DNA from 4 places in the Pseudoduganella sp. UC29_71 genome. Region 2 is predicted to be linked to each of the others. Evidence: predicted binding sites of a transcription regulator. Region 2 holds the regulator's gene; each other region holds the start of a gene.
The links. The regulator sigma-54, encoded in region 2, starts transcription at its own class of promoters, with help from an activator protein. The targets are predictions, from matches to a motif close to TGGCANGNAANCTGCTTT.
Positions count from the first base shown of each region.

Region 1: the regulator sigma-54 is predicted to act here: its motif matches at 2,089-2,106, upstream of ACFJI2_RS00085 (beta-propeller fold lactonase family protein).
Region 3: the regulator sigma-54 is predicted to act here: its motif matches at 1,853-1,870, upstream of ACFJI2_RS20610 (PEP-CTERM sorting domain-containing protein).
Region 4: the regulator sigma-54 is predicted to act here: its motif matches at 2,413-2,430, upstream of glnA (type I glutamate--ammonia ligase).

Region 1 is NZ_CP170549.1:21,818-26,924, forward strand. It holds gene ACFJI2_RS00080 (TonB-dependent receptor family protein) at 1-1,985, opposite strand, end outside; gene ACFJI2_RS00085 (beta-propeller fold lactonase family protein) at 2,165-3,133, shown strand; gene adh (aldehyde dehydrogenase) at 3,286-4,806, shown strand; gene ACFJI2_RS00095 (DUF779 domain-containing protein) at 4,816-5,107, shown strand, end outside.
Region 2 is NZ_CP170549.1:6,606,754-6,611,860, forward strand. It holds gene ACFJI2_RS29530 (KpsF/GutQ family sugar-phosphate isomerase) at 1-63, shown strand, start outside; gene ACFJI2_RS29535 (KdsC family phosphatase) at 63-602, shown strand; gene lptC (LPS export ABC transporter periplasmic protein LptC) at 617-1,234, shown strand; gene lptA (lipopolysaccharide transport periplasmic protein LptA) at 1,238-1,813, shown strand; gene lptB (LPS export ABC transporter ATP-binding protein) at 1,816-2,595, shown strand; gene ACFJI2_RS29555 (RNA polymerase factor sigma-54) at 2,602-4,092, shown strand; gene hpf (ribosome hibernation-promoting factor, HPF/YfiA family) at 4,162-4,518, shown strand; gene ACFJI2_RS29565 (enoyl-CoA hydratase/isomerase family protein) at 4,612-5,107, shown strand, end outside.
Region 3 is NZ_CP170549.1:4,628,018-4,633,124, reverse strand. It holds gene ACFJI2_RS20625 (polysaccharide deacetylase family protein) at 1-452, shown strand, start outside; gene rodA (rod shape-determining protein RodA) at 474-1,556, opposite strand; gene ACFJI2_RS20615 (hypothetical protein) at 1,556-1,693, opposite strand; gene ACFJI2_RS20610 (PEP-CTERM sorting domain-containing protein) at 1,907-2,713, shown strand; gene ACFJI2_RS20605 (GlxA family transcriptional regulator) at 2,736-3,725, opposite strand; gene ACFJI2_RS20600 (DUF1272 domain-containing protein) at 3,781-4,089, shown strand; gene ACFJI2_RS20595 (PEP-CTERM sorting domain-containing protein) at 4,099-4,740, opposite strand; gene ACFJI2_RS20590 (hypothetical protein) at 4,847-5,107, shown strand, end outside.
Region 4 is NZ_CP170549.1:479,068-484,174, reverse strand. It holds gene glnL (nitrogen regulation protein NR(II)) at 1-275, opposite strand, end outside; gene ACFJI2_RS02200 (DUF4124 domain-containing protein) at 321-830, opposite strand; gene glnA (type I glutamate--ammonia ligase) at 929-2,344, opposite strand; gene ACFJI2_RS02190 (rhodanese-like domain-containing protein) at 2,625-3,083, shown strand; gene ACFJI2_RS02185 (TonB-dependent receptor domain-containing protein) at 3,170-5,107, opposite strand, start outside.

The DNA.
Region 1 (5,107 bases), 340 kb from region 2:
TTCTCCGTGTTGCTGTCTTCCGCATAGACACGCGCGCTGGCCACGGTTTCGATGGCGGCGCCCAGCGCGCGCGACGGTGCCTGCCAGGCCAGTTCGCCGTAGGCATAGGCATTCGGCACGCCTGGCAGACGGCTGCCTTTCAGCACATTGCCGAAGACCTGGTCGTACACGGCACGCAGCGCTGTCAGCGCCACGCGGGTGCTGAAGCCGTGGCCCAGGCTGGTGTCGGCGGATACTTCGGCACCGCGCCGCAGCGTCTTGCCGGCGTTGCGATAGCTGGTGCGGCCGCCGCTGGAGGCATCGACCACCAGTTCGTCGCCGGTCTTCACCTGGAACACGGCCGCGTCGATGCGGGTGGTGCCCAGCAGCGCTTTCACGCCGGTTTCGACATGCGTGCTGCGCGCCGGCTGCAGTCCGAAGTTGAAACCGCCGCCGGTGCCGGAATAGAACAGCTCATTCAGCGTGGGCGTTTCAAAGCCGCGCGCGGCGCTGGCGTACACGTTCAGCACCGGCGACACCTTGTACAGCAGTCCCGCCACCGGCGTAGTGCGGCTGTAGCGCAGGCCGCCGCTGTCGTTGCCGTTGGACAGATAGCGGTCGCTCACGTCCACCTTGAAGCGGCTGTGGCGCAGGCCGGCGTTCAGCACCCATGGGCCTTGCGCCCATTCGGCTTGCAGATAAGGGTCTGTGCTGCTCACCTTATCCGTTTCATCGCGCCGCAGCTTGCCCTTGACGCCCAGTTCCGTGGCGATGAAGTTCTCGTAGCCCTTGCGGTCATCCCTGGAGCGCCCGTATTCGATGCCGACGGTGGAGGTCAGCTTGCCTCCGGCCAGCGGGCGCACGTCCACCCAGCTGATGTCGGTTCCGCTGAAGTCGCGGTCGAAATCGACCACGCCGCCGGAATGGCTGGCCGGGGCCTGGAAAGCGCGCGAGAAGGCCTGGTACTGGATCACCTGGCGGTTGCCGCCGTAGACGGTGACGCGCAGCTTGCCGCCATCCTGGCCGCTGCCCAGCTGCTGTTCCCATGCGGCGCCGATCTGCTGGTGGTCGATGCTCTTGCGCGTGTTGTAGCGCTCGGCGAAGGTGCGCTTGGGCGACGCGGTGTCGGTGGCATCGGTTTCCCCGGCGCGCGGGTCGCGCTGCCAGGTGGCCCAGGTGACGCCGAGCGGGTCTTGCGTGTCTTTCTGGCGCAAGCCGCTGGCGGTGACGGTCAGCTTGGCGCCGGCGCCGGGCGCCAGGGTCAGCTTGGCGTAGGCCTGGTCGCGCCGCGCGGCGCTGTGGTCGCGGTAGCCGTCGGTATCGAAGCGGGAGGCGTCCAGCACGTAGCCGACGCCGCCGGACTTGCCCTGGGCATTCACGTCCAGCTTGCGGGCGCCGTCGCTCCCGGCGGAAAGGCCGCTCTCCACGCTCGGCGCGCCTTCGCCTTCGCGCGTGAACAGCTGCACCACGCCGCCCGCATGGTTGCCGTACACAGCGGAGAACGGGCCGCGCAGCACTTCGATTCGCTCTGCCATGTCCAGGTTGAAGGTGGCAGCCTGGCCCTGGCCGTCCGGCATGCTGGCCGGGATGCCGTCGGCCACCAGTTTCACGCCGCGCACGCCGAAGGCTGAACGGGCGCCGAAGCCGCGCGAGGAAATTTGCAGGTCCTGCGCGTAGTTCTGGCGGTTCTGCGCCACCAGGCCAGGCACGGAGGCCAGCGCTTCGGAAGCGTTCACGCGCATCTGGCTGTCGCGGATGCGGTCGGCGCCGATTACGTCGATGGCGGCGGGGAAGTCGAAACTGCTGTGCTCCACCCGGCTGCCGCTGACGATGACGACAGCGCCTGCCGCGGCCGGCGCAGCGGTGCTGCCGGCGGCGGCGGGGGCATCGGCTGCAACTGCCGCCACCGCATTTTCCGCATCCGCTGCCAGGGCGGCCGGCGAGAACGGCAGCGCGCCGGCGGCGAACAGGGCTGCGACTGCATTCAAACGAAATCGGTACTGCATGTGTGTCTCCTTGGTTGAGTTCCGCGCCTGCCTGGCGGGGGCCGGCAAGTCTGCTTCAACCCGTAAGCAATATACCTGCCATGGCAGCGGCGCGCCACGCGCGTGGCACGGGGATTGCATCGTCTTGCGTACGCGCGCGCAGGATGCGGGCGCATTCTTCCATTTTTCGAGAGGCTGCCATGAACATCCCCTATTGTCTGCGCGCCGCAGGCGTGTTTGCAACCCTTGCCGCCACGCTGGCGCAGCTTGCGCCCGCAGCACAGGCTTCTTCGCTCGCCTTCGTGCCGAACGAGAAGTCCGGCACGGTCAGCGTGGTCGATACCGGCACCGACACGGTGCTGCGCAGCCTGGCGGCCGGCAAGCGCCCGCGCGGCATTGCCGTTGCCCCCGGCGGAACGCGCTTGTTCGTTACCGACGCCGGCAGCAATACCCTGCTGATGCTCGACAGCGCGGGCGGAGAGGTGCCAGCGGCGCTGGCGCTGGGCAAATCGCCTGAAGGGGTGAGTGTGTCGCCGGACGGGCGCTACGCGGCCGTCGCGGTAGAGGAGGGCAATAGCGTCACGCTGGTGGATGCCCGCAGCGGCGCGCGCCTGGCCGACATCCCGGTCCAGGGCCGCAACCCCGAGCATGCGGTGTTCAGTCCGGACAGCCGCTGGCTCTATGTGAGCGCGGAAGAGGCCGAGCAGGTGGACGTGATCGACGTGGCGCAGCGGCGCCAGACCGGCGCCGTGGCGGTCGGGCTGCGCCCGCGCGGCATCGGCTTCTCGCCCGATGGCAGCCGCGCCTACATCGCCTGCGAGCTGGTGAACACCGTGTACGTAGTGGACACCGCCACCCGCGCCACGCTGGCGAAGATACCGGCCGGGCGCAACGCCAACGGCATTGCCGTGCATCCCAGCGGCAGGCAAGTGTACGTATCCAACGGAGCCGACGGCAGCGTGATGCTGATCGATACCGCCAGCCATACCGTCAGCGCCACGGTGGCGGTGGGCAAGCGGCCGTGGAACATGGCGCTCACGCCGGACGGCGCCAAGCTGTATGTGGCCAATGGCCGCTCCAACAGTGTTTCCGTCATCGACACTGCCTCCGCGCGCAAGGTGGCCGACATCGCCGTGGGCGAGCTGCCCTGGGGCGTGGCGATTCCCTGAGCGTGACACTTGCCACAGCCGCTGCGCAACACCTGTTCAACTTTGGAGCAGCCTGCAACAGCGCCGCTGCCGTTTTTGCCCCAGGCGGGGCTGGCACGGTGTTTGCGGAATAGAGGGTGTAAGTCCAACCCACACTGAAGAAAGAGGATGACATGAATCTCGCGGATATCAACAAACTGGGCGTCGCCAACCCTTTCAAGCAACGCTACGACAACTACATCGGCGGCAAGTTCGTCGCGCCGGTGAAAGGCGAGTACTTCGCCAACCTGACTCCGATCACCGGCCTGCCGTTCTGCGAGATCGCGCGCTCCACGGCGGAAGACGTGGAGATCGCGCTGGATGCCGCGCACGCCGCCAAGGAAGCCTGGGGCAAGACCTCGCAGGCCGAGCGCGCCAATATCCTGAACCGCATCGCGGACCGCATGGAGCAGAACCTGCAGCTCATCGCCACGGCCGAAACCATCGACAACGGCAAGCCTATCCGCGAAACCCTGGCGGCCGACATTCCGCTGGCGATCGACCATTTCCGCTATTTCGCCGGCTGCATCCGCGCGCAGGAAGGCTCGGTCGCGCAGATCGACGACACCACCTATGCCTACCACTTCCATGAGCCGCTGGGCGTGGTCGGCCAGATCATCCCGTGGAACTTCCCCATCCTGATGGCGGTGTGGAAGCTGGCGCCCGCGCTGGCGGCCGGCAACTGCGTGGTGCTGAAACCGGCCGAGCAGACGCCTGCTTCCATCATGGTGCTGGTGGAACTGATCGGCGACCTGCTGCCGCCGGGCGTGCTGAATATCGTCAACGGCTTCGGCCTGGAAGCGGGCAAGCCGCTGGCCTCCAGCAAGCGCATCGCCAAGATCGCCTTCACCGGCGAAACCGGCACCGGCCGCCTGATCATGCAATACGCCGCGCAGAACCTGATCCCGGTCACGCTGGAACTGGGCGGCAAGTCGCCCAACATCTTCTTCGAAGACGTGATGGCCGCCGATGACGAATTCTTCGATAAATGCCTGGAAGGCTTCGCCATGTTCGCGCTGAACCAGGGCGAGGTGTGCACCTGCCCGTCGCGCGTGCTGATCCAGGAATCGATCTACGAAGCGTTCATCGAGCGCGCGCTGAAGCGCGTGGCCGCCATCAAGCAGGGCAACCCGCTCGACTCGTCCACCATGATCGGTGCGCAGGCGTCGCTGGAGCAGCTGGAGAAGATCCTGTCCTATATGGACATCGGCAAGCAGGAAGGCGCCCAGCTGCTGGCCGGCGGCGCGCGCAATGTGCAGAACGGCGACCTGGAAGGCGGCTACTACGTCACCCCGACCGTGTTCAAGGGCGACAACACCATGCGCATCTTCCAGGAAGAGATCTTCGGACCGGTGGTGTCGGTGACCACCTTCAAGGACGAGGCGGATGCGCTGCGCATCGCTAACGACACGCTGTACGGCCTGGGCGCCGGCGTGTGGACCCGCGACGGCGCGCGCGCCTTCCGCATCGGCCGCGGCATCCAGGCCGGCCGCGTATGGACCAACTGCTACCACCTGTATCCCGCGCACGCTGCCTTCGGCGGCTACAAGCAGTCCGGCATCGGCCGCGAAAACCACAAGATGATGCTGGACCATTACCAGCAGACCAAGAACCTGCTGGTGAGCTACAGCCCGAACGCGCTGGGCTTCTTCTGAGAGGCAGCCATGAAAGCAGCCGTAGCCCGCGTTCTCGCGACTGGCCCCGCACTGGAAATGATCGCCGAACTGCGTCACCGTCACGGACCGATCATGTTCTTCCAGTCCGGCGGCTGCTGTGACGGCAGCACGCCGATGTGCTACCAGGCCGGCGAATTCAATCTGAGCGACACCGACGTCTATCTGGGCAACCTGGGCGGCGCGCCGTTCTACATGGGGTTGGAGCAGTTTGGCTACTGGGAGCACACGCAATTGATTATCGACGTGGTGCCGGGCAACGGCGGCATGTTTTCACTCGATA
Region 2 (5,107 bases):
GCCGACGGCAAGCTGGCCGGCGCCCTGCACATCCACGACCTGACGCGCGCCAAGGTGATCTGATGAACAAGGCCTACAATCTGGAAAATGTGGCGCGCGCGGCCAGGGTCAAGCTGGTGATTTTCGACGTGGACGGCGTGCTCACCGACGGCAGCCTGCACTACGGCCCGGACGGCGAAATGATGAAGACCTTCAACGTGCAGGACGGCCTGGGCATCAAGCTGCTGCAGGAAGCGGGCATCCTCACCGCCATTATCAGCGCGCGCCGTTCGCCGCAGGTGACGGCGCGCGCGCGCGACCTGGGCATCGAATTCGTGCACCAGGGCGGCCACGACAAGCTGACCCCGTTCAACGAGCTGCTGGCCAAGACCGGCCTGTCGGCCGAGGAAGTGTGCTTCATCGGCGACGACGTGGTGGACCTGGTGATCCTCAAGCGCGTGGGCTTCGCGGTGGGCGTGCCGAACGGCCGCGCCGACGTGCTCAGCCGCGTACACCACGTGACCGACGCCCACGGCGGGCGCGGCGCGGTGCGCGAAGTATGCGAATTCGTGCTGCGCGCGACCGGCAATTACGATAAGGTCATGGCCCAGTTCCTGGTCTGAGAAAGTACATAGTTATGCGTAAACGAACCGCGCACCGCTGGCGCTTGAGCATGACCCTGGTGATCGGGGTCTTCGTTGCGTGCGGCACGTTCTGGCTGGTGCAGCTGCTGAACCGCGGCGAAGAAGAGATGCTGGCCGACAAGCGCCTGAACGAGCCGGATTACATCATCGAGCGCTTCAGCGTGGTGCGCATGACCAAGGACGGCAAGCCGAGCTACATCGTGGCCGGCGACAAGCTGGTGCACCGCCCGATCGACGACGCGTCCGAGATCGACAAGCCGGTGGTGCGCAATTTGAGCAGCACCCATCCGCCGATGGACATGACGGCGGAGCGCGCGCGCGTGGACGAGAACAACACGCGCGTGCAGTTGAAGGGCAACGTGAAGATAGACCGCGCGGCGCAGGGCAAGAGCCCGGCGATGCAGATGACGACGCAGGCGCTCACCGTCTACCCGGACGAGGACCGCATGCAAACCGACCAGCCGGTGCAGATCGTGCAGGGCGGCGCCACGGCGACCGGCACCGGCATGAAGGCCAACAACGCCACGCGCCAGGTGCAGTTGCTGGGCCGCGGCACGATCGTGTATCCGCCCCGAAACGCGCCCGCCAAGACCAAACAAGAAAATGGATAAACGATGAAAAAAATTCTGATCTCGGCCCTGCTGCTGTGCGCAGCCGGGCTGGCCCAGGCTGAAAAGGCCGACTCCTACAAGCCCACCGAAATCAAGTTCGACCAGGTGGACGTGGACGACGTGAAGCAGATCCGCACCTTTACCGGCAACGTGATCCTCACGCGCGGCACGCTGCTGATGAAGTCATCGAAAGCGGTGGTCACGCAGGACCCGGAAGGCTACCAGTACGTCACCCTGACCAGCGTGCCCGGCACGCCGGCCACCTTCCGCCAGAAGCGCGACGGCGAGGGCGACCAGTGGGTCGAGGGCGAAGCCGAACGCATCGAGTACGACGGCAAGATCGAGCTGGTCAAGCTGTTCAACAAGGCCAAGGTGCGCCGCCTGGAAGGCAGCAAGCCCAGCGACGAAGTGCAGGGCGAGTTCATCTATTACGACAGCCGCAAGGAATTCTTCAGCGTGAAAAACAGCGCGACCGGCGAGAGCAAGCCGGGCGGCGGCCGCGGCACCATGGTGATCCAGCCGTCCACCAAGCGCCCGCCGCCGGACGCGCCGGCGCAGCAACCGCCAGCGGGGAAATGACGATGGCCGAAGCAACGCAGATAACGCAGAACATGGACGGCTGCACCAGCACCCTGGTGGTGCGCGGCCTGCAGAAAACCTACGGCAAGCGCCAGGTGGTGCACGACGTGTCGCTGCAGGTCGAATGCGGCGAAGTGGTGGGCCTGCTGGGGCCTAACGGCGCCGGCAAGACCACCTCCTTCTACATGATCGTGGGCCTGGTGCCGTCCGACGCGGGCAGCATCGATATCGCCGGCGTGGACGTGTCCAGCATGCCGATACACCAGCGCGCCACGCTGGGCCTGTCCTACCTGCCGCAGGAAGCGTCGGTGTTCCGCAAGCTGACGGTGGAGGAGAACATCCGCGCCGTGCTGGAGATCCAGAAGGTCAACGGCAAAACGCTGAGCAAGGCCGAGATCGACGAACGCCTGGACCGCCTGCTGGCCGACCTGCAGATCGAGAAGCTGCGCGAGAACCAGGCGCTGTCGCTGTCGGGCGGCGAGCGCCGCCGGGTGGAGATCGCGCGCGCGCTGGCCACCAATCCGCGCTTCGTGCTGCTGGACGAGCCGTTCGCCGGCGTGGACCCGATCGCCGTGATCGAGATCCAGCGCATCGTGCGCTTCCTCAAGGAGCGCGGCATCGGCGTGCTGATTACCGACCACAACGTGCGCGAGACGCTGGGCATCTGCGACCGCGCCTATATCATCAACCAGGGCAGCGTGCTGGCGTCCGGCCGTCCGGACGACATCATCGCCGACGAATCGGTGCGGCGCGTCTACCTGGGCGAACACTTCCGCATGTAAGACGCCATGAAACAGTCACTGCAACTCCGCACCTCTCAGCACCTGGCGCTGACGCCGCAGCTGCAGCAATCGATCCGGTTGCTGCAGTTGTCCACGCTGGAGCTGCACCAGGAACTGGAACAGCTGCTGGGCGAGAACCCCTTGCTGGAGCGGCTGGACGACCCGCTGGACCGCTCGCTGCGCCTGCTGAGCGACGGCGCCATCAACCAGACCCAGCCTAACGGCGCGGACGCTTCTCCGGCCGAGGTCGGCGCGCCCGCGCAGGACAGCGCCCCGGCCGCCGAGGGCGATCCCTTCGAGGGCGCCACCGGCGAAGGCGACAGCGCCAGCGGCGCCGAAGCCGACACCGACTGGAGCGACGCCGGCCGCAGCAAGGCGCCGGACGACGACGATGCGCGCCCGCAGCTCGAAGCGAGCCACTGCACCTTGCGCGAACACCTGATGGAGCAGATGCGCGTGACCGTGCAGGAGCCGCGCGACCGCGTGCTGATGGAACTGATCATCGACGCGCTGGACGAGAACGGCTACCTGGAAGAGCCGCTGGAGGAAATCCACGCGCGCCTGCCGCAAGAGGCGGACGTGGAGCTGGAAGAACTGCAGACGGCGCTGACCCTGCTGCAAAGTTTCGACCCCATCGGCGTGGGCGCGCGCAGCGCCTCCGAGTGCCTGGCGCTGCAGATCAAGCGCATGCCCGGCGTGCCCTTGGTGACGCGCCGCATGGCTGTCTGCATCGTGGAAAAGCACCTGGCCTGGTTCGCGCAGCGCGAGTTCAACAAGCTGAAAAAAGCCCTCGATTGCGACGACGAAGACTTGCGCGAAGCGCAGGCGGTGATCCGCCAGTGCAATCCGCATCCGGGCGCCGAGTTCGCTTCCGACGTGTCCGACTACGTGGTGCCGGACGTGATCGTGAAGAAGGCGCGCAATGGCTGGCAGGTCACGCTGAACAACGACGTGATGCCGCGCCTGCGCGTGAACGCGCTGTACGCCAACATGCTCAAGCAGGGCAAAGGCGAAACCGCGATGGGTGCGCAGCTGCAGGAAGCGAAGTGGCTGATCAAGAATATGCGCCAGCGTTTCGACACGATACTGCGCGTCGCACAAGCGATAGTAGAAAGACAAAAGAACTTTTTCAGCCATGGCGCGGTTGCCATGAGACCCCTTGTGTTGCGTGAAATTGCTGATACACTGGGACTACACGAGAGCACTATTTCTCGCGTAACAACTCAGAAATACATGCTGACTCCGCATGGGATGTTTGAGTTGAAATATTTCTTTGGCAGTCACGTCGCCACCGAAGCAGGAGGAGAAGCATCCTCGACGGCGATACGGGCGCTGATTGTGCAATTGACAGGAGCTGAAGACCCGAAAAATCCTTTATCCGACAGTAAGATTGCGGACATGCTGGGTGAACAGGGCATGGTAATTGCGCGACGGACTGTTGCCAAATATCGCGAAGCCTTGAAAATCCCTCCGGTAAGTCTGCGTAAAGCTTTGTAGTTTTACTTGGGTTCCCCTGCGCTCCAATAACATTCGACAGCGTACGAGCCCTTATCTTTAGGAGTGTGTATGAATCTCACCATCAGTGGACATCATCTCGAAGTGACCCCCGCCATCCGTGAATACGTGCAGAACAAGCTGGAACGGGTCAAACGCCACTTCGATCAAGTTATTGATATTGCTGTCATCCTGACTGTAGATAACCTCACCGAGAAAGAGAAAAGGCAGAAAGCGGAGATCAATCTGCGAATGTCCGGCAAGACCGTGTACGTGGAAAGCCTGTCGCAAGACCTGTACGCTGCCATCGATACGCTGGTCGACAAACTGGACCGCCAAGTCATGAAATACAAGTCGAAAGTGCAGGAGCATGGCCACGCGGCCATCAAACACCTCCCCGACACTTACGAACCCGCCGCCACCGCATAATACGGTCACCGGCACTCCAACAAAGGGCGCATCTGGCGCCCTTTTTTGCGCCCGCGCTAAAATGGAGCTCTAACAATCATAGAGACATCCAGCATGAGCGAGCACGTCCTGACCACGGTTGCCAACGGCACCGGCTTCATCACCCTCGACCGCCCCAAGGCGCTCAATTCCCTCTCCCTCGGCATGGTGCGCAGCCTGACGGCCGCACTGATGGCCTGGCGCAACGACAGCGCCGTAGCCGCCGTGGTGATCCGCAGCAGCAGCGAAAAAGCACTGTGCGCCGGCGGCGACATCCGCTTCTTCCACGAAGTGGGCACGGCCACGCCGCAGGGCGGCAGCGCGCTGCTGGAGGATTTCTTCACCGAAGAATACGCGCTCAACCACCTGATCCACTATTACGCTAAACCGTATATCGCATTAATGGACGGCGTGGTGATGGGCGGCGGCATGGGCATCTCGCAGGGCGGCCCCGGCTGCGGCGTGCGCATTGTGACGGACCGCACCAAGATGGCCATGCCGGAAGTAAACATCGGCCTGTTCCCGGACGTGGGCGGGAGCCATTTCCTGTCGCACGCGCCCGGCAGCCTGG
Region 3 (5,107 bases), 2.0 Mb from region 2:
TGAGCCTGGACACCAGCGACTGGCGCCTGAACGGGGAACTGGCGCGCGTGCTGAATGCCGATCCGCACGCGGACGTGGCGCCGATCCGCGCGGCCTACCTGGCGCACCTGAAGCAGCGCGCGCTGGCTTACCGTGCGCTGTCGCTGCAGCTGCAGGGGCGCGACATCGCGCAGGTCATGCTGATGCACCATAACCTGATCAACGCGCTGTGGCTGGACGACGCCATCGCCATGTTCAAGGACATGGGCTGGACCATCACCACGCCGGCCGCGGCCTTCGACGATCCGGTGTACCGGCTGGAGCCGGACCGCCCGGCCGCCGGCCAGAGCCTGCTGCTGGCGATGGCGCGCTCGCTCGGCCTGGCCAAGTTCGACGGCTGGCTGCGCCTGGTGGATGACGGCGATTTCGAAATCGAAGCGCTGCAGCGGCAGCACGCCGCACAGGCTCGTTAACCGCGTTAAGCCAGCCTGCCGCTAAGCCAGCTTGCGCTGGCGCTGTATGCTCATCATGATGCCGGCGCCTATGCCCAGCGTGGTCAGCGCGGTGCCGCCGTAGCTGATGAAGGGCAACGGCACGCCCACCACCGGCAACACGCCGCTCACCATGCCGATGTTGATGAAGGCGTAGGTGAAGAAGATCATCGTGACGGCGCCGCCCAGCAGGCGCGCGAACTGCGTGGTGGCGCCGGCCGTGATGGCCAGCCCGCGCGCGATCAGCAGCAAGTACAGCGTCAGCAGCACGGCGATGCCGAGCAGGCCGAACTCCTCCGCGTACACGGAAAAGATGAAGTCCGTGGTGCGCTCGGGCACGAAGCCCAGGTGGCCCTGCGTGCCCTGCAGCCAGCCTTTCCCGTCCAGCCCGCCCGAGCCGATGGCAATGCCGGCCTGCTTGATCTGGAAGCCTTTGCCGAGCGGGTCCGCTTCCGGATGGAGCAGGGTCAGCACGCGCTGGCGCTGGTAGTCGTGCAGCAGCGGCCAGGCGATGGGGATGCTGGCCGCGCCCGCCGCCGCGAAGGCGGCCAGCGCTTTCCACGACAAGCCGGCCAGCACGATCACGTACAAGCCCGCCGCCAGCACCAGCAGCGCGGTGCCGAGGTCGGGCTGCTTCATGATCAGCGCGGCCGGAATCAGCAGCAGTACGCCCGCCACCGCGAACGTCTTCCAGCGCTGCAGGCTGGCGTACTGGTGGAAGAACCAGGCCAGCATCAGCGGCATGGCGATCTTCATCATTTCAGACGGCTGCATGTCGAAGCCGATGTGCAGCCAGCGCCGCGAGCCTTTCTTGACCTCGCCCAGCATGAACACGGCCAGCAGCAGCAACACGCCGGCTGCGTAGATGGGCGCCGCGTAGCGCATCAGCGTGGGCGGCGGCACGCTGGCGACGGCCCACATGATGCCCAGCGCGATCAGCACATTGCGCAGGTGCAGCGGGAAACGGCCGGGGAAGTCGGCGCCAGCCGAATACATGGTCAGCACCCCGGCGGCCAGCAGCAATAGGATGCACAGCGTCAGCTGCGGGTCCAGCACGGCGAACAGCGCCTTGATCCGGCGCGCCATCAAAGCATGCCTTGCCCGTCGCGGACTGCCTGCAGCCACACCAGCCTGGCCACCAGGACCAGCAGTCCCGCCAGTGCGATCATGGCCAGGATGGAAAGGCGGCGGCGAAAACGGCGGTCTTCAGGTGAGTGGCCCATGCGTGTTCTCTAGCGAAAAGATGTCAATTTGAGATGTCGGAAAACTTTACAGCAACTTTGACCGTTCTTCTCGCTCTGCCGCCGGTTGTGGGATGAACTGGCCGAAATACGTGTCGAAAAACTTTACATTAGTGAATTAGCTTCCCTGTAGAAACATGGTGGCATGCAATTTGCTTTGATTTGAGGAAATAATTTATTCTCCAAGGAAATTCAATGAAACGCTGTCTGACCAAGTTCGCCGTCTGCCTGCCGCTGCTGTTCGCCGGCGCCGCCAACGCCACCCTGATCGGTCAATGGACCTTTGAGGGCAGCAATGCGCTGGCCGACTCCACCGGCCACTTCGGCAACCTGGAACTGCGCGGCAACGCGAGCATCGCCAATGGGCAGCTGACCGTCGACGGCACCGGCACCACCGCGCTGGGCTGGGCGCGCACCACCGGCTACACCGGCCCGGCCATCACCAGCAAGACGCTGGTGGTCTGGGGCCAGCTGACCGGGCTGAGCAACGCCGCCACCGCAGGCTCGATGATGACCATCGACAAGGTCGGCAGCGACAACTTCGACGGCATCATCTACGGCGAGAACCAGGCCAACACCTGGATGAACGGCAGCAGCAACGGCTGGCGCAACAATGCGTTCAACCCCGGCTACACGGAAAACTCGATCAACAACCTGATCCAGATGGCCATCAGCTACCAGGACTTCGGCAACGGCACGCTGCAGATCACCGGTTACCGCAACGGCGTCAACATCGGCAGCTACCTGGCTGGCAATGCTGCAACCTGGACCCAGAACGACACGGAAATCCTGTTCGGCATCCGCCACGCCAACTCCGCAGCCAGCGGCCCCGGCGGCCTGGACGCCGTGCTGAGCGAAGCGCGCCTGTACAACACGGCGCTGACCCAGGCTGAAATCCAGGCCCTGCGTATGAACAATGTGCCTGAGCCGGGCACGCTGGCCGTGTTCGGCCTGGGCTTGGGCATGCTGGCGCTGGCGCGCAAACGCCGCCTGCGCAAGTAAACAGGCAGCAGTGCCAGACTAATCAGCCGAACCGTTCGCGGTACTCGCTGGGCAGCACGCCCAGCTGTTTTGCGAACGCGCGGCGCAGGTTGTATTCGGTGCCGAAACCGGACAGCCGCGCCACCTGCTTGACGCTGCAGCCGGCCGATTCCAGCAGCCGGCAAGCGGCTTCCATCCGCACTCGCGCCAGCAGCTGCGCCGGCGAGGCGCCGGTCTCCTCGCGCAGCCGGCGGTGCAGGCTGCGCGCCGACAGCGCCATGGCCTCCGCCATCCGTTCCATATCGATGTCCTCCGCCGCGCGTGGCTGCAGCCATTGCGTCAGGCGCTGCGCCAGGCCGCCGCCGGCTTGTGCCAGCAGCTCCGTGCTGAACTGGCGCTGCCCGCCGGGCCGCTTGTGGTACACCACCAGCCGCTTCGCGGCGCCGATGGCGGCGGCATGCCCCAGATCTTCTTCCACCAGGCCCAGGCACAGGTCGATGCCAGCCGTGATGCCGGCCGAGGTGTACACCGCGCCGTCCTTGATATAGATCGCGTCGTCCTGCACCTGCACCGCCGGGTATTCGCGGCGCAGGCTGTCCACGTCCTGCCAGTGTGTGACGGCGCGGCGGCCGGCCAGCAAGCCCGCTTCGGCCAGCAGGAAGGCGCCGGTGCAGACCGAGGCGCAGCGCTGCGTTACACTGGCCGCGCGCCTGAGCCAGTCCAGCAAGCCAGGTTCGGCCAGCGCGGCGCGCACGCCGCGTCCCCCGGCCACGATCAGGGTGGCGCCTTGCAGTGCGGCGGGGGAGGGCAGCGGGGCAGTCATGACGGCCACGCCGGAGCAGGAAGCGACCGGCCCGCCGTGCAGCGACACCAGTTCCATGTCATAGGCAGGCGCGCGGCCGGCGTCGCGGCATTCGTCATTCGCGGTGGAGAAGACCTGGGCCGGGCCGGTGGCGTCCAGCAGCAGGAAATCGGGGAAGACCAGCACCTTGACCGAGATCGGTTTTGGCGGTTTTTCAACGTTGGATGTCATGCGCGCCAAGTCTAGCACGGCTACACTGGCCGGACATTCACCAACGGGAGTAGCCATGCTGGAACTGAGGCCGACGTGCGAACACTGCAACAAAGACCTGCCGCCGGAAGCGCTCGATGCGCGCATCTGTACCTACGAATGCACGTTCTGCGCCGACTGCGTGGAGAGTGTGCTGGCCAATGTCTGCCCCAACTGCGGCGGCGGCTTCGAGAAGCGCCCGGTGCGGCCGGCGCGCAACTGGAAGAACAACAACTACCTGGGCAATGACCCTGCGCGCACCGAGCCCAAGTACCGTCCGGTGGACCCGGCGGCGCACGCGGCGTTCACCGCGCAGCTGGCCGCCATTCCGCCGGAGCGGCGCTAGGCGATGGAATCAGACCCGGCGGCGGCGCACGAACGCCAGCGCGAGCAGGCCGCCACCAAGGATCGCCGCCGTGCCCGGTTCAGGCACCGCGCTGGCGCCCGCCACGCGCGCGTACACGTCCATGCCGCCGTGATTGGTGCTGAGGAAACCGTGCTTGGCCGGCGCGCCGTAGCCGGCTTCACCCCACAGGATTTCCTTGCAATCGAGCGCGCAATGGACGCCTTGCAGCGTGATCCACGGGTCTTCCGGGTTGCCGGCGCCGCGCGAGAGCACGTTGCCGACGATCGCGCTGCCCAGGTCCACGCCGTCCCGCCCGGCGTTAAGCCACGGCAGATTGGGATTGAAATTGCGCCCCTGGGCTTGGACCAGGCCGAAAATCTGTTCGTAGGAGGCCAGCCCCCAGGTCTGGCGGTCTCCCGTGATGAACAGGATTTCGGTGGCGCCGGGCAGCGCTTTCCAGAAGTCGGCGCCGTTGCTGTAGCTGCAGCTTCCCGACAGGTTCAAATCGCACTGGCCCTTGAAAATGCCGCTGTCGGAGCGGCCTACCTGGGTCCAGCCGGTAAGGATGGGGGTGGCTGCGGCGCTGGACAGCAGGCCGGCGGATGCCAGCAGCACGCAAGCGAGGCGGGACTTTACGGTCTTAAGCATCATTAAATCTTTCCTGGTTACTGTGATGATTGCAAGAAAATCATTCTAATGCCGAAGTGTCTATAATGCAATTTTAATGTCTATACAGTAACTTTCACAAAGGAAGCCTATGAGGATCGACTTGGCTGTGGTGCTGTCGCTGGCCGTGTCGCTCCCTGCGGCGGCGCAGCAAGCCTGCGTGGCGGAGGCGTTGCCCACGCCCTTGCTGGGCGCGCCGCTGGTAGTGCTGGGCGAAGTGCATGGCACCGAGGAAGTGCCCGTCTTTCTGGCGCGCTATCTGTGCGCGGTGGCCGCGGGCGGCAAGCCGGTCAAGCTGGCGTTGGAAATGCCGGCTGATGAACAGGCGCGGCTGGACGCATACATCGGCAGC
Region 4 (5,107 bases), 800 kb from region 2:
GCCAGGTCCTGGCGCAGGTCGGAAAACTTGTGCTCGCGCGCCTGCGCGATGATATTGACCAGCTCTTCCGGATTGGTGAACAGCGCGGCGAACTTCTGATGCGACAGCGCCTTCACCGAACTCTCCAGCAGGTTCTCGGCGGCGGCGTTGACGTAGGTGATGAGGCCGTCCGCGTCCAGCAGGATCACGGCCGAGGCCAGCAGCTCCAGCCCGGCCAGCGATTGCGGGCGCGCCATGGCGGCCGCCGCGCGGGCGATATTGGTGACGATGCTCATGGTGCCTCCCCTTGGGATGCTTGCGGACGCGCCCGGCGCGGGATCTCAGCGGATGTTCTGGATCTCGCGCTTGAGCGCTTCCACGTTCTTTTCGGACCGGCTGATGCTGTCCTTCAGGCTGGCCACGCGCTCCTGGTATTTGGCGTAATTGCGCTCGTCGCCACGGCGTTCCGGCTCGCCGTTGTTGAACTCCTTGCGCAGCTCGTTCAGCTTGGCCTGCTCGCCGTTCAGCTCGTCCATCAGGATCTGCCGGCGGTCGGCGTCGCGCGCCTTCTGCTCGCTGCTGTCCACGCGCGGGAAGTCGCCCGGCGTGGCGGCCGGCGCCGCAGCCGGCGCCGCCGCGCGCGGCCTGGCGTTCTCCGCGCGCCGCGCCGGCGCCGGGATCGCGCCCGGGATGTCGAGCGGCTTGCAGGAGGCGTGCTTGCGGCTGTCGGTCAGCTCCTTGTGGCCGCTGGCGTCCACGCACAGGAAAATCTGTCCCTGGGCCGATGCCGCGCTGGACACCAGGCCGGAGGCCAACAACAAAACGAGAGGTGCAAAATTCCAGGTAGTCATGCCCCGACTATACAACATCCGGCAAAAAAAACGCGAGGAGAGCAGTTGCCGTCCTCGCGTCTGGTGGCAGGCCGGCCCGTGGCCGGCGCTGCTGCTGATTACAGCGAGTAGTACATGTCGAATTCGACCGGGTGCGTGGTCATGCGCATACGGGTCACTTCGGTCATCTTCAGCTCGATGTAGGCATCGATCATCGAATCGGTGAACACGCCGCCGCGGGTCAGGAACTCGCGGTCCTTGTTCAGGTGGTCCAGTGCCTCTTCCAGCGAAGCGCAGACGGTCGGGATCAGCGCGTCTTCTTCCGGTGGCAGATGGTACAGGTCTTTCGATGCGGCTTCGCCCGGGTGGATCTTGTTCTGCACGCCGTCCAGGCCGGCCATCATCAGTGCCGCGAAGCACAGGTATGGGTTGGCCAGCGGGTCAGGGAAGCGGGTTTCGATGCGGCGGCCCTTAGGATTGGCCACGTGCGGAATACGGATCGAAGCCGAGCGGTTGCGGGCCGAGTAAGCCAGCTTCACAGGCGCTTCGTAGCCTGGCACCAGGCGCTTGTACGAGTTGGTGCCTGGGTTGGTGATCGCGTTCAGCGCCTTGGCGTGCTTGATGATGCCGCCGATGTAGTACAGCGCGAAGTCGGACAGGCCGGCATAGCCGTCGCCGGCGAACAGGTTCTTGCCGTCTTTCCAGATCGACTGGTGCACGTGCATGCCGGAACCGTTGTCGCCAACGATAGGCTTAGGCATGAAGGTGGCGGTCTTGCCATAGCTGTGGGCCACGTTCCAGACCACGTATTTCAGGTTCTGGGTCCAGTCGGCGCGCTCGACCAGGGTCGAGAACTTGGTGCCGATTTCGTTCTGGCCGGCGCCGGCCACTTCGTGGTGGTGCACTTCAACCGGGATGCCCAGCGATTCCAGGATCAGGCACATTTCCGAACGCATGTCCTGGAAGGAATCGACTGGTGGCACTGGGAAGTAGCCGCCCTTGACGGTAGGACGGTGGCCGCTGTTGCCGCCTTCGATGTCCTTGTCGGTCGACCAGGAAGCCTCGTCGGAGTCGATCTGCACCTTGGCGCCCGACATGTCGATTTTCCATTTGACGGAATCGAAGATGAAGAACTCTGGCTCGGGACCGAAGTAGGCGGTGTCGCCCAGGCCGGACGATTTCAGGTAGGCCTCAGCGCGCTTGGCGATGGAGCGTGGGTCGCGGTCGTAACCTTTGCCGTCCGACGGTTCGATCACGTCGCACTGCATGAACAGGGTGGTCTCTTCCATGAACGGGTCAATGTTCGCGGTAGCCGGATCAGGCAGCAGGATCATGTCGGATGCTTCGATGCCCTTCCAGCCGGCGATCGAGGAGCCGTCGAAGGCGTGACCGGATTCGAACTTGTCGATATCGAAGTGCGATACAGGCACAGTAACGTGCTGTTCTTTGCCGCGGGTGTCAGCAAAGCGGAAATCAACGAATTTCACTTCGTTATCTTGTACCATTTTCAATACTTCTGCGGCGGTCAGTGCCATGCGTCTCTCCTAGTGAAAAAGTGGGGCAGCCCACGCTGTTGCGTGCAGCTTGAAACTCGTCAATCCATTAAGCAGGAAGCGTGCCAGAAGATTTTCCCTCTTGCACTACTTTTGCGCATAATCAAATGCGCACCGTGTTGGTGCAGGACGCAAATTTCGCACGCTTTCGGTGCGAAAGTTGAGTAAAACGAAAAAATGCATCAGCTTGGTGCAAAAACTTCGGTGGACGAACGGGCACTATAATAAACGCAATATTGACAGCCGATTGGGAAAAATCGCCATGAGCACTATTACCGAGATCCTCGCCCGCGCCCGCAGCCGCGACGCCGCCCTGCCCTACGCCGGCGCCGTGACGCCGGCCGAGGCGCACGCCCTGCTGAATGCCGACAGCGCAGTCAAGCTGATCGACGTGCGCACCAATGCCGAGCGCGACTGGGTAGGCCGGGTGGCCATCCCGGAGGCCCAGCATGGTGCAGTCCAGTGGAGCACCTACCCGGGCGGCGTACCCAACCCGCAATTCCTCGAACAGCTTGCCGCCGTGGCCGCCAAGGACCAGGTGCTGCTGTTCCTGTGCCGCTCCGGCGTGCGCTCGCGCCACGCGGCCAAGCTGGCCACGGAAAACGGCTACAGCCAGTGCTACGACATCCTGGAAGGGTTCGAGGGCGACAAGGACGCGGAAGGCCACCGCAAGCAGGTGGGCGGCTGGTGCAAAGCCGGCCTCCCCTGGCTCGGCGCCTGAACAAAAAAAATGGGGTCAGGGTTAATTTTCCAGGAAATATTTCCTGGAAAATTAACCCTGACCCCATTTTGAAGGGGCCTTGCCGATTACAGCGAGTAGTTCAGGCGGGCGTACACGTAGCGGCCGGAGCGGCCGAACGGGGAGTAGTTCGAGTACGGGGCGTTGCCGGTCGTGTTCAGGTTGGCCGGGTAGGAGTCCGGGTACTGGTCGAACAGGTTGTCCGCGCCCACCGCCAGCGACAGCTTCTTGGTGACGGCGTAGCGCCCTTCCAGGTCCACCAGCGTCTTGGCGCTCAGCCAGAAGTCCAAGTTGGCCGTGGTGCCCGGCGCCAGGATCTTGCCGTAGCGCGTGGCGCGCGCCGTGACGCCGAAGTCGCCGTAGGACCAGGTGCTGCTGGCGATGAACTTGGTCTTGGGCGTGCCGTCGGTGAAGGTGAGCACATTGACGCGGTCGAACAGCACCGGCGCCGGCGACAGCGCGGCCAGCTGCGCCGTGACCGGCACCTTGGTGACGTCGGTCTTCGTGTAGTTGCCGGCCAGCGTGAAGTCGAGCTTGCCGTAGCCGTCGGTCTTCACCGGCATGCTGGCGACCACGTCGATGCCCTTGGTGGTGGTGTCCACGCCGTTGATGAAGAAGCGCCCGCCGCCCACGCCGATGAAGCCTTGCTTGGTCAGGAAGTCGCGCACATTGGCGGCGGTCAGGTTCTCGGACAGCACGATGCGGTCCTTGATCTTGATGTGGAAGGCGTCCGCCGTCAGGCTCACGGCGCCGAAGCGCATCACGGAGCCGAGCGAGAAGTTGACCGATTTCTCGGCGTCCAGCGGCTTGGCGCCCAGGGCGATCGCGGCCGGGTCGCTCGGCTTGAAGGTGGTGATCTCGAACGGCACGCCGTTGATGAAGTTGGTGGACGTGGACGTGAAGAACTGCTGCTGCGGCGACGGCGCGCGGAAGCCGTTCTGCACCGAGCCGCGCAGCGCGAACTCGGGCACGAAGTCGTAGCGGCCGGCCAGCTTGCCCGACACGCTGTTGCCGAAGTCGGAGAAGTGTTCGCCGCGGATGGCTACCGAGCCGAGGAACTGCTTGGTCAGGTTGGCTTCCAGGTCGACGTAGGCGCTGTAGGCCTTGCGGCTGTTGTCCGAGGCGTCGGCCGGGCGGAAGCCGGGGAACACCTGGGCGCCCGGCGCGGCCGGCGTGCCGTTGGCCAGCACCTGGCCGCCGTAGCGCCAGGAGTCCGGTTCGCCGGCAAACAGCTTATAGCCTTCGCGGCGCACTTCGGCGCCCACCGCCACGTTCAGCGGCGAGGCCAGGCCCGCTTCGATCTGGCGCACGCCGGACACGTTCAGCGTCAGCTGGTCGTACCAGAAGCCGCCGGCGTCGAACACGGTCTTGCTGCTCGGGCCAATGGAGCGGTTCAGTGTGTTCTCGATGGTGTACTGCATCTTGTTCTTGCCGTAGCCGATGGAGGCGTCCATGTCCCACGCGCCGGCGGTCCAGGTCACGCCACCGGTGGCGCTGTAGTCGTCCACGTCCGGCGCGATGATGGGCAGGAAGCCGTCCGGGTAGACCGAGATGATGTTCTGGTCCTGCAGCGCGCGGCGGAAGAAGCCGGCCGAACGCGCTTCGCGCTTCTGGTAGCTGGTCCAGCCATACAGCTTGGCGCCGCCTTCCAGCGCGTAGCCGGCATTGGCGAAGATCGTGGACTGCTTCAGTTCCGGCTCGCCGTACCAGGCGTTGAAGCGGTTGATGGTTTTCTCGCGCGGGTCGAAGCCGCCGTTGACCAGCGGGTATTGCTGGCGCACGTCGTAGCCGCTGCGCTCGGTGTGCTCCTGGTCTTTGTATTCGGCGGCGATGGTCAGGTAGCCGCTGTCGCCCAGTTCCAGGCCTTTCCAGCCGCTGACGGTGGCGGTGCCGCCGTCGTGGCGCTTGCGCGAGGTTTCCGTGCCCCAGGTGGCGCCGGCGGGCAGCGCGCCCACGGCGAAGTCGTATTCGGTGCGGCGCTCGCCGTAGGTGGCGGTGAATTCGCC